3 regions of the Salinivibrio sp. SS3 genome follow, and region 3 is predicted to be linked to each of the others. Evidence: riboswitches for the same ligand, from Rfam matches in the RefSeq annotation. Region 3 holds a riboswitch; each other region holds the start of a gene.
The links. A riboswitch is a leader RNA that binds a small molecule or an ion and turns the genes downstream of it on or off. The one in region 3 is predicted to bind thiamine pyrophosphate.

Region 1 (3,276 bases), on a different contig from region 3:
ACCCAAGAGGTTTTGGGTTGGACTTAAATAAAGCCAGTTGATTGTGGCGAGAACGAACAGCTTTCTAGATTCGTGTTTTGACTGAAAAGTGAAGACACACCAAATTTTGCTTGGCGACCATAGCGCTTTGGACCCACCTGACTCCATGCCGAACTCAGTAGTGAAACGAAGCAGCGCCGATGGTAGTGTGGGGTCTCCCCATGTGAGAGTAGGACATCGCCAGGCTTTGATTATAAATTGCGCCTATTGCTTGTGATTTTTGATAGCTGCGATGCTCATGTATTGGCATACACTGTGCTTCTCGCTTCAAAACTCCCTGCGCATAGCACGCAATTTAACTATCAAAGCAATGATATGTAAGACTTTGATAAGACAGAATTGGTGCGGAGTGGTAGTTCAGTTGGTTAGAATACCGGCCTGTCACGCCGGGGGTCGCGGGTTCGAGTCCCGTCCACTCCGCCACTACTTAGAAACCCTGCTAATTTTAGTAGGGTTTTTTGTTATTGGGTCGTTGGGACGATTTGCTTTATAAATAAGCGATTAAACGTCTGAAGAGTAATTGGTGGTGGTAATTTGTCGCGGGATCGCTACAATAGGCACCTATCTACAGGGGTATAGCTCCAATTGGCAGAGCAGCGGATTCCAAATCCGCGTGTTGGGGGTTCGAATCCCTCTACCCCTGCCAAATATCAAAGCATCGACATTGTCGATGCTTTTTTGTATGTGAATCATCAAGCTTCTCGTAATCCGATAAGAGATAGATGAGAACATGCAAACGACAAAAAAGGCGTGTTGGGGGCTGGGACGCCAGCCCGGTCGAATCCCTCTACCCCTGCCAAACACCAAAGCATCGACATTGTCGGTGCTTTTTTTGTATGTGAATCATTAAGCTTCTAGCAACTCTGCCCCTCTTCCCTTTTTCTCCCTCCTGTTTCTTGTTCACATGTCGCGGTATGATGAGTTTTTACCAATCGAAAGGAGCACCCAGTGGTAAGCATATTGTGGGTAGGGCTTGGCGGCGCATTAGGGGCGTCCTCGCGTTTTTTAGTGTCAGAGTGGAGCGTCGCGGTGTTTGGTCGAGGATTCCCGTACGGTACCCTAATGGTTAATGTGCTGGGCTCATTAGCGATGGGGGTCTTTTTAGCGGCGATGAGCCAAGAGCTGATTGCCCCAGTGCCTTGGCGTCAACTGATTGCGATTGGCTTTTTAGGCGCGTTCACCACCTTCTCTACCTTTTCAGTGGATACCTTGCTCCTTTTTCAACATGGTGAGACGGTGAAAGCCTTGTTGAATGTGGGTCTCAATCTCGCGTTGTGCTTAAGTGCAGCCGCGATGGGCGCTTGGTTGCTAGCACGCATCACCGGTTAAGCGAAAACATCGTGTTACGTCGCTTGTTGTTGCGGCGGTGATTTCTTATACTGGCGTTGAACTTGTCGGAGTGCCAATTGGCTGAGACCACGTTAAGTGGGATCCGTTGAACCTGATCTGGTTAAGACCAGCGAAGGGAACAAGAGATGCTTCAGATCACAGACGCAACCCGTCTGCCAGTTTGCTCACATCTCAATTCAGCGTTTTCCGGCAAGCATTAATTCCCATAATGAACACCGGAGTAATGCTATGTCGACCCGTAAACAGGCCCGTCTTGAGGCCAAATCCTTTATCGATTCCCTCTCTGCGCAAACCCATCCCAACTCGGAGAAAGTTTATGTCGAGGGCTCGCGACCTGATATTCGTGTAGGGATGCGCGAGATCCATCTGTCTCCGACCTTTGTGGGCGGGAGTAAAGACAATCCGCAGTACGAGGACAATGAATCCATTCGGGTTTATGACACATCAGGGCCTTATACCGACCCACAGAGTGCTATCGATATTTACCAAGGCTTAGCGCCAGTGCGCAAAGCCTGGATTGATGAGCGTGCCGATACAGAGTTTCTTGATGCAGTGAGCTCAGACTATGCGCAGACTCGTCTCAGTGATGAAACCTTAGATGATCTTCGCTTTAGTGCCTTACCGCCTATCCGTCGGGCGAAACCTAACCAATGTGTGACCCAACTTCACTACGCACGCCAAGGCATTATCACCCCAGAGATGGAATTTATCGCGATCCGGGAAAATATGGGGCGTCAGCAGTATCGTGAAGAGCAGCTAAATCGCCAGCACCCAGGAGAAAGCTTTGGCGCGCATTTGCCATCACACATCACCCCCGAATTTGTACGCCAAGAGGTCGCTGAAGGACGCGCGATTATTCCGGCCAACATTAATCATCCAGAAGCGGAACCAATGATCATTGGGCGTAACTTTCTGGTGAAAGTGAATGCCAATATTGGTAACTCGGCGGTGAGCTCCTCCATTGAAGAAGAAACCGAAAAGTTGGTGTGGGCGACCCGTTGGGGAGCGGATACGGTGATGGATTTATCGACCGGACGCAATATCCACGAAACTCGCGAGTGGATTTTACGTAATAGCCCAGTCCCGATTGGCACTGTGCCTATGTATCAAGCGCTTGAGAAAGTGAATGGCATTGCCGAAGACCTGACTTGGGAAGTGATGCGCGATACCTTAATAGAGCAAGCCGAGCAAGGGGTGGATTACTTTACCATTCACGCTGGAGTGCGTTTGCACTATGTGCCCATGACCGCCAATCGCGTGACTGGGATTGTCTCGCGTGGTGGGTCGATTATCGCCAAATGGTGCTTGGCGCATCATCAAGAAAGCTTCCTCTATACCCATTTTCGTGAAATCTGCGAGATTTGTGCCGCGTATGATGTATCGCTGTCGCTAGGCGATGGATTACGTCCCGGCTCAGTGGCTGACGCGAACGACGAAGCGCAATTCAGTGAGCTACGTACTCTGGGCGAGCTTACCAAGGTGGCATGGGAATACGATGTGCAGGTGATGATTGAAGGCCCCGGCCATGTGCCCATGCACATGATCAAAGAGAACATGGATGAGCAGCTCACCCATTGCCATGAAGCGCCTTTTTACACCTTAGGCCCATTAACTACCGATATTGCGCCGGGTTACGACCACATCACCTCCGGGATTGGTGCGGCGATGATTGGCTGGTTTGGGTGTGCGATGCTTTGCTATGTCACGCCTAAAGAACATCTGGGTCTGCCCAATAAAGAGGATGTTAAAACGGGCATGATCACCTACAAATTGTGCGCGCACGCCGCCGACTTAGCTAAAGGACATCCGGGCGCCCAGGTGCGAGATAACGCCATTTCCAAAGCGCGCTTTGAATTCCGCTGGGAAGATCAGTTCAACCTTGCTTTA
Region 2 (3,276 bases), on a different contig from region 3:
ATCCGTCACAAGCACATATATTGATCATTGATGATCGACCGGAAAACATTCACTTACTGTCTACCATGCTCAAGCAAGCCGGTTATCAACAGCTGAATGGACTCACCGATCCTCGCCTTGTTACCGATGCTCTCTCCCCCGTTCCCGACCTGATTTTACTCGATATGCGGATGCCGCAGCGCTCTGGCTTACTGGTGCTGGATGATCTTAATGACGCTTTAGATGAGCATTGCCCGCCCGTGATGGTACTCACCGCAGATAATGACCTGAATTTGCGTAACCAAGCGTTATGCCGTGGCGCGATTGATTACATCAGCAAACCCTTTGATCACGATGAGGTGTTACAACGGATTCAAAACCTTTTGCATCTGCAATTGAAAACCCGTAAAGAGCGCGATCAAGCGGCACGGCTGCAAATGCTGGTTAACAAACAAACGGCGGCTTTACGCGCGCTTTCTTTGACCCATCCGTTAACTGGGCTACCAAATCGTCGCGCATTATTAGATGCCGCTGAGCGCCAGCTGAGCAAAGGGCCGGTGACTGTGATGATGATTGCCTTAGATGGCATGGAAGCGGTGACCAAACACCAAGGCCATTTAATGACAGAGGCACTATACAAACAAGTGGCCAATCTGCTAGCCAATAGTACAGTGGCGCGCCCACATCGCATTGGCGTTTGGGATAGCACACGACTGGTGATGCTGATTGAAGAACACGATAACCATGCCGTAGAAAAAGCCGCGCGCATCAATCGGTTGATCAGCGGACATCACACGCTCGATGGGCGTTTAATGTTTTTACGTTGCCACATTGGTATCAGCCGCACGGAGCTTGAGACACAAGATGTGGCGCAACTGTTTCGTCAAGCCATTTTAGCGATTCCGACGGATGACCAACTTATCGGCGAATATCAGCCTGAGCTTGATAGCCAAGCTCAGCGCGCGCATTTGATTCGCACCGAATTAGGGCCAGCACTGCAAAGCGGACAATTATCACTGGCGTATCAACCCAAATGGCGATTAGACGGCGGTTTGATGATAGGCGCGGAAGCGCTGTTGCGTTGGCAGCATCCGACCCTTGGAGCCATCAGTCCGGCGGAATTTATCCCCATCGCCGAACGCAGCGCAGACATGATCCAACTGGGCGACCACGTACTGGTGATGGCCTTAGCCGCGGTTGAATGTTGGCGAAAAAACAAACTGATCAACGATAGCTTTCACCTGTCAGTCAATGTTTCTGCCCAGCAGTTTCGCCCCGGCTTTGCTGACAGCGTCTTAGCTCGGTGCCAGGCAGTTGATGTCCCTTTGCATCTGATTCAATTAGAGGTCACAGAATCAGCACTGATCCAGCACATGTCGGTGGCACTGAAAGAGCTACAACAATTGCGAGATGCAGGCATGCATATCGCCCTCGATGACTTTGGCACCGGCTATAGCTCGCTCAGTTACCTTAAACAGTTACCGGTCGATTGGGTCAAACTTGATCGCAGCTTTATCCAAGACTTGGCTACCAACGCCAGTGATAAGCACTTGGTGGGTAGCGTGATTGATTTGGCCCATGGTTTTGGTCATGGTGTGGTCGCCGAGGGCGTCGAAAAAGAGGACCAGCAGTATGTGCTACAAACCATTGGCTGCGACCAAGTGCAGGGCTTTTTATACGCACGGCCCCTAATTCAAGAGGGATTTGAACAACTGCTTAAAACCGCCAACCAAGGCAACGCGACCATTAATAGCAACGCGACGCTCAATAGCAATGCAACCAGCAACAGTAATGAGATGGCCTAAACGCGCAATTAGCACCCTCATACTTGCGCTTTATCACTAAGGTTTATATTCTGAGCGTGTTAGTCGGGGAGCAAGTAATTGCTGAGACTGCGAAAGCAGGACCCGTAGAACCTGATCCAGTTAGCACTGGCGGAGGGAACTGACACGTTCAGCATACGAAGTGGCCTATTCGGGCTCGCTTTGTCTCCTTCCGCCCCTGATGATTAAGGGGCCAATATGAACCTATCTCCACCTGTTATTCTTACCATCGCCGGCTCAGACAGCGGTGGCGGTGCCGGCATTCAAGCTGATATTAAAGCGATTTCAGCTACCGGCGGTTATGCGTGCTCGGTGATCACCGCATTAACCGCGCAAAACACCTGTGGCGTTGAGGCCGTCTCGGCGGTTGATCCTGGTTTTGTCCGCGCCCAATTAGATGCGGTGTTGTACGATATGCCGGTGCGTGCAGTGAAAATCGGTATGCTCGCCAACCAAGCGATTATTCGCGAAGTAGCCGCCGTGTTGGCGCGGTCGCCACACTTACCGGTGATTTTAGATCCCGTGATGGTGGCTACCAGCGGTGATCCTTTGTTGGATAAACACGCCATGACAGCGCTGATTGAAGAGCTGATCCCACGCGCAACCGTGCTCACCCCCAACTTGCCGGAGGCGGCGCGATTAACCGGTCAGCCTGTCCCTACCTCCATTGAGAAAATGCATGCGTTAGTCCCCGCCTTGCGTCGCCTCGGCTGCCCGTACGTGATGCTCAAAGGTGGCCATTTACATCACGCCACTGAAAGTGTGGATGTATGGATTAGCCGAGATACGTGCCAAACCCTGAGTGCCCGTCGGGTTGAGACCGCGAATACTCACGGCACAGGCTGTTCACTGTCTGCAGCGATCGCCTCTTATTACGCCCAAGGGATGACACCCATTGAAGCCGGGCGCGCGGCGAAACATTATCTCACCGACGCGTTGGCGCATAGCCAGCAGTTAAAGGTGGGAAGAGGCGCAGGGCCTGTTCATCATTTTTACGCTTACCCCGTTGAGGCGCGTCAACCCGATGTAAAAGAAGCCTCGGTCGAATAGACGGTTTTTCACCAATAGGGCACCTAAAGCGAGTCCGCCGCTCCTAAGGTGAAGCGGCGGACTGTTCGGGAAAGGCTAACAGCAGGTGTCGCGTGTGATGAATGGTACCCGAATTACGCCGCTGACCAATGCGGTAAACGCTCGGCTGAAATATAGAATACGCGATCGCCAGGGGCGACGTCTGTTGCAAGGTTGGGGTTAAGGGTAATGCCTTCACCTTTATCGAGACCAATTAATGTCGCATCGTATTCGTGCTTTAATTGGTTGAACAGGGTGCCCACATCCGTGGCGCTCGCATTGGTGGGATAGCGTGCGCAATACTGCGTCATCCCCTGTGCTGTGCTTAACAGCTCGTGATGCAACTGGCTGGAACCCGGATCCACGGCAGCTTTCGCTAGCATTTCCACCGACACAGATGGCACAC
Region 3 (3,276 bases):
TCCACCAGCAACCGTAACTTTGAAGGCCGCCAAGGCCGTGAAGGCCGCACCCACTTGGTCAGCCCGGCGATGGCCGCCGCCGCTGCTATCGCGGGTCATTTTGTCGACGTTAACCAATTATAAGGAGGCCTTATGTCAGGCATACACACTCACACCGGCATTGTTGCTCCATTGGATGCGGCGAACGTCGATACCGATGCGATCATTCCCAAACAGTTTTTGCAAAAAGTCACCCGTACTGGCTTTGGTCAGCACCTGTTTCACGATTGGCGCTTTTTAGACGATGCGGGCAAGCAACCGAACCCCGAGTTTGTGCTTAACCAAGCGCGCTATCAAGAGGCAAGCGTGCTACTCACCCGCGAGAATTTTGGCTGTGGCTCGTCACGCGAACATGCCCCCTGGGCGCTGGATGATTACGGCTTTAAAGTGATTATCGCCCCCAGTTTTGCCGATATTTTCTATGGCAACTGTATCAACAACCAAATGGTACCGGTGACCCTTGAAGAAGCCCAAATCGATGCTTTATTTGCGTATGTAGCCGAAAATGAAGGCGCGACGGTAACCCTGGATTTGCCCGCCCAAACCATTCGAGCCGGTGAGCACTGCTTTAGCTTCCAAATGGATGATTTTCGTCGTCATTGCCTGTTGGAAGGCTTAGATAGCATTGGCCTCACCCTACAGCACGATGCTGAGATCTCGCGCTTTGAGCAGCGCATCCCGGACTTTTTGTCATAAATCCCCGCTTTAGCCCACTCCACCAATAAGCGCGATCCTCGCCGCGCTTATTGGTCAAGCCCCACTTTTTTCCATTCACCATGAAACCAACAACGCATTTGCTTGGTCTAGTCTGAAAAGAAGGCTTGCTGAAAATAAGGACGGGCAATGCAAAAACGTTTGATACTTCTATTCTGTTTGGTTTTTCCGCTGTTTAGCCAAGCGGCCCCCAAAGCAGAGTATTGGGCGATGTGGGATGCCCATAATCCTGACAGCCAGGCGACCTTCACTCATCACAGCTGGCAAGTATTGCTCGATAAGTATTTGCAGCCTCAGGGGCAGCACACCTTATTTAACTATGCGGCGGTCACCGACGCTGACAAGAAAGCCCTCGATCATTATATCCGCATGCTCACCGCGCGCGACCCGCGCACCCTGACCAAAAACGAGCAATACGCGTATTGGGTCAACCTTTACAATGCGGTCACCGTAAAACTGATTATCGCCGAGTACCCGGTCAGTTCCATCACCAAACTCGGTGGGCTGTTTAGCTTTGGCCCATGGGATGATGAGGTGGTCACGGTGGCAGGTGAACCCCTTACCTTGAATGATATTGAGCACCGCATTCTGCGCCCACTATGGCAAGATCCGCGTACCCACTATGCGGTTAACTGTGCCAGTTTGGGTTGTCCAAACCTGCAACCTAAGGCCTTCCAAGCAAACGCGCTTGAGGCACAGCTCGAACAAGCGGCCTATCGTTTTATTAATAGCGATAAAGGGGTAAGTCAGCAAGGCGATCAATGGCAGCTTTCTTCTATCTATGAGTGGTTTGAGGCTGATTTTGGTGGCGATAAGCAAGGCGTGATCGCTCACATAAACCAGTATCGCGATATTCCATTGCCACAAGAGGCAACATTGGAATACGACTACAACTGGGACCTTAACCAACTCGCTGACTAAAAGGCTTGGTTAACCCTAAGCCAATCAGTACAATGGCTTGGTACTCATTGGGGAGCCTCATGGCTGAGATTGCGCTCTGCGCTAGACCCATCGAACCTGATCCAGCTAACACTGGCGTAGGGATTGAGACTTGATGTTGCCATCAACTTGCCTCAACACCCACGCCCAACTTAGGAGCGTGCTGTGAAAGTTTTTACCTCTGTTCTCACTCTGATTTCTCTGTCGCTGTTATCACTCAGTGCCCGCGCCGCGGACCCACTGACCGTGTATACCTATGACTCCTTTATCGCCGAATGGGGCGCAGGGCCCAAAATCAAAGCCGAATTTGAAAAACAGTGCGATTGCCAACTGGAATTCGTGTCTCTCGATGATGGCGCCGCTTTGCTCAATCGCCTACGCATTGAAGGGGAAACCACCCAAGCCGATATCGTGCTCGGGATGGATACCAATTTAATGAAAGAAGCCGAGCGCAGCGGCATTGTTGCTGAGCATGCAGTCAATACTGAGCGCCTGCAAGTGCCTGGCGGGTGGGACAACAACTACTTTATCCCTTACGATTACGGCTATTTTGCCTTTGTGTATGACACTACCCGCTTGCTCGACCCGCCCAAAAGCCTCAAAGCCTTGATTGAAGAGCGTGATGACATCAGTGTGATTTACCAAGATCCGCGCGTCTCAACCGTCGGCCAAGGCTTAATGCTCTGGATCCAAAAAGTGTATGGCGATGACAACCAACAAGCATGGCGCGAACTGGCTGATAACACCATTACCGTGACCAAAGGCTGGACCGAGGCGTACAACATGTTCCTTAACAAAGAAGCCGACATGGTGCTTTCTTACACCACTTCACCGGCCTATCACCGGGTTGCTGATGAGGACGACCGCTTTGCCGCTGCCATGTTTGAAGAAGGCCACTACATGCAAATCGAAGTGGTGGCAAAATCAGCCTACACGGATCAACCGGAACGTGCAGACGCGTTTTTACAATTTATGCTCAGTGATGCAGCTCAATCTGTGCTCCCAACCACGCAGTGGATGTATCCGGTAACCGATGTCAACCTGCCTGATGCCTTCTACACCTTAGACAAGCCGGAGGAAAGCCTGCTATATCAGCCTGATGAAGTGATGGGCAATCGCCAGCAATGGGTGCGTGACTGGCAAACCGCGCTGGTTGAATAGCCAAGATGCTCAACCCTTCTCGAACCTGGCCGGGCAGTATGGCGGCCAGCTTAGTCGTGGTTTTGATTGGCAGCGCACTCTGGGCGCTGTTCTCTCACAGCCACGACCTAGTGCTCACCGCGTTGTGGCAAGATACCTACCTGCGCCATGTCACCTACTTTAGCTTTAAGCAGGCGACCTTATCTGTGATGCTCAGCGTTGGGCTTGCGATACCCGTCGCCCACGCCCTGTATCGCCGGCAGTTTCCAGCCAAGGCATGGCTGCTTAAGCTATTTGCCATGACCTTGGTGCTACCGGTATTGGTGGGGGTATTTGGACTGGTTGCCATCTATGGCCGCAGCGGCTGGATTGCGCAAGCCTTCGCGCACTTTGATGCGACGATGCCGTTTTCTATTTATGGTTTAAGTGGCATTTTGCTCGCGC

Region 1: another riboswitch for thiamine pyrophosphate. It lies ahead of thiC (phosphomethylpyrimidine synthase ThiC); the one in region 3 lies ahead of thiB (thiamine ABC transporter substrate binding subunit).
Region 2: another riboswitch for thiamine pyrophosphate. It lies ahead of thiD (bifunctional hydroxymethylpyrimidine kinase/phosphomethylpyrimidine kinase); the one in region 3 lies ahead of thiB (thiamine ABC transporter substrate binding subunit).

What each region holds. Positions count from the first base shown of each region.
Region 1 is NZ_MEBQ01000011.1:53,612-56,887, reverse strand. Features, by position in the region: rRNA gene rrf (5S ribosomal RNA) at 110-225, shown strand; tRNA gene BGL48_RS06100 (tRNA-Asp) at 386-462, shown strand; tRNA gene BGL48_RS06095 (tRNA-Trp) at 609-685, shown strand; gene crcB (fluoride efflux transporter CrcB) at 988-1,368, shown strand; TPP riboswitch at 1,425-1,524, shown strand; gene thiC (phosphomethylpyrimidine synthase ThiC) at 1,618-3,276, shown strand, end outside.
Region 2 is NZ_MEBQ01000003.1:86,854-90,129, forward strand. Features, by position in the region: gene BGL48_RS00925 (putative bifunctional diguanylate cyclase/phosphodiesterase) at 1-1,784, shown strand, start outside; TPP riboswitch at 1,839-1,939, shown strand; gene thiD (bifunctional hydroxymethylpyrimidine kinase/phosphomethylpyrimidine kinase) at 2,001-2,852, shown strand; gene BGL48_RS00935 (potassium channel family protein) at 2,966-3,276, opposite strand, start outside.
Region 3 is NZ_MEBQ01000009.1:152,589-155,864, reverse strand. Features, by position in the region: gene leuC (3-isopropylmalate dehydratase large subunit) at 1-123, shown strand, start outside; gene leuD (3-isopropylmalate dehydratase small subunit) at 133-735, shown strand; gene BGL48_RS05400 (DUF547 domain-containing protein) at 883-1,674, shown strand; TPP riboswitch at 1,713-1,814, shown strand; gene thiB (thiamine ABC transporter substrate binding subunit) at 1,858-2,853, shown strand; gene thiP (thiamine/thiamine pyrophosphate ABC transporter permease) at 2,859-3,276, shown strand, end outside.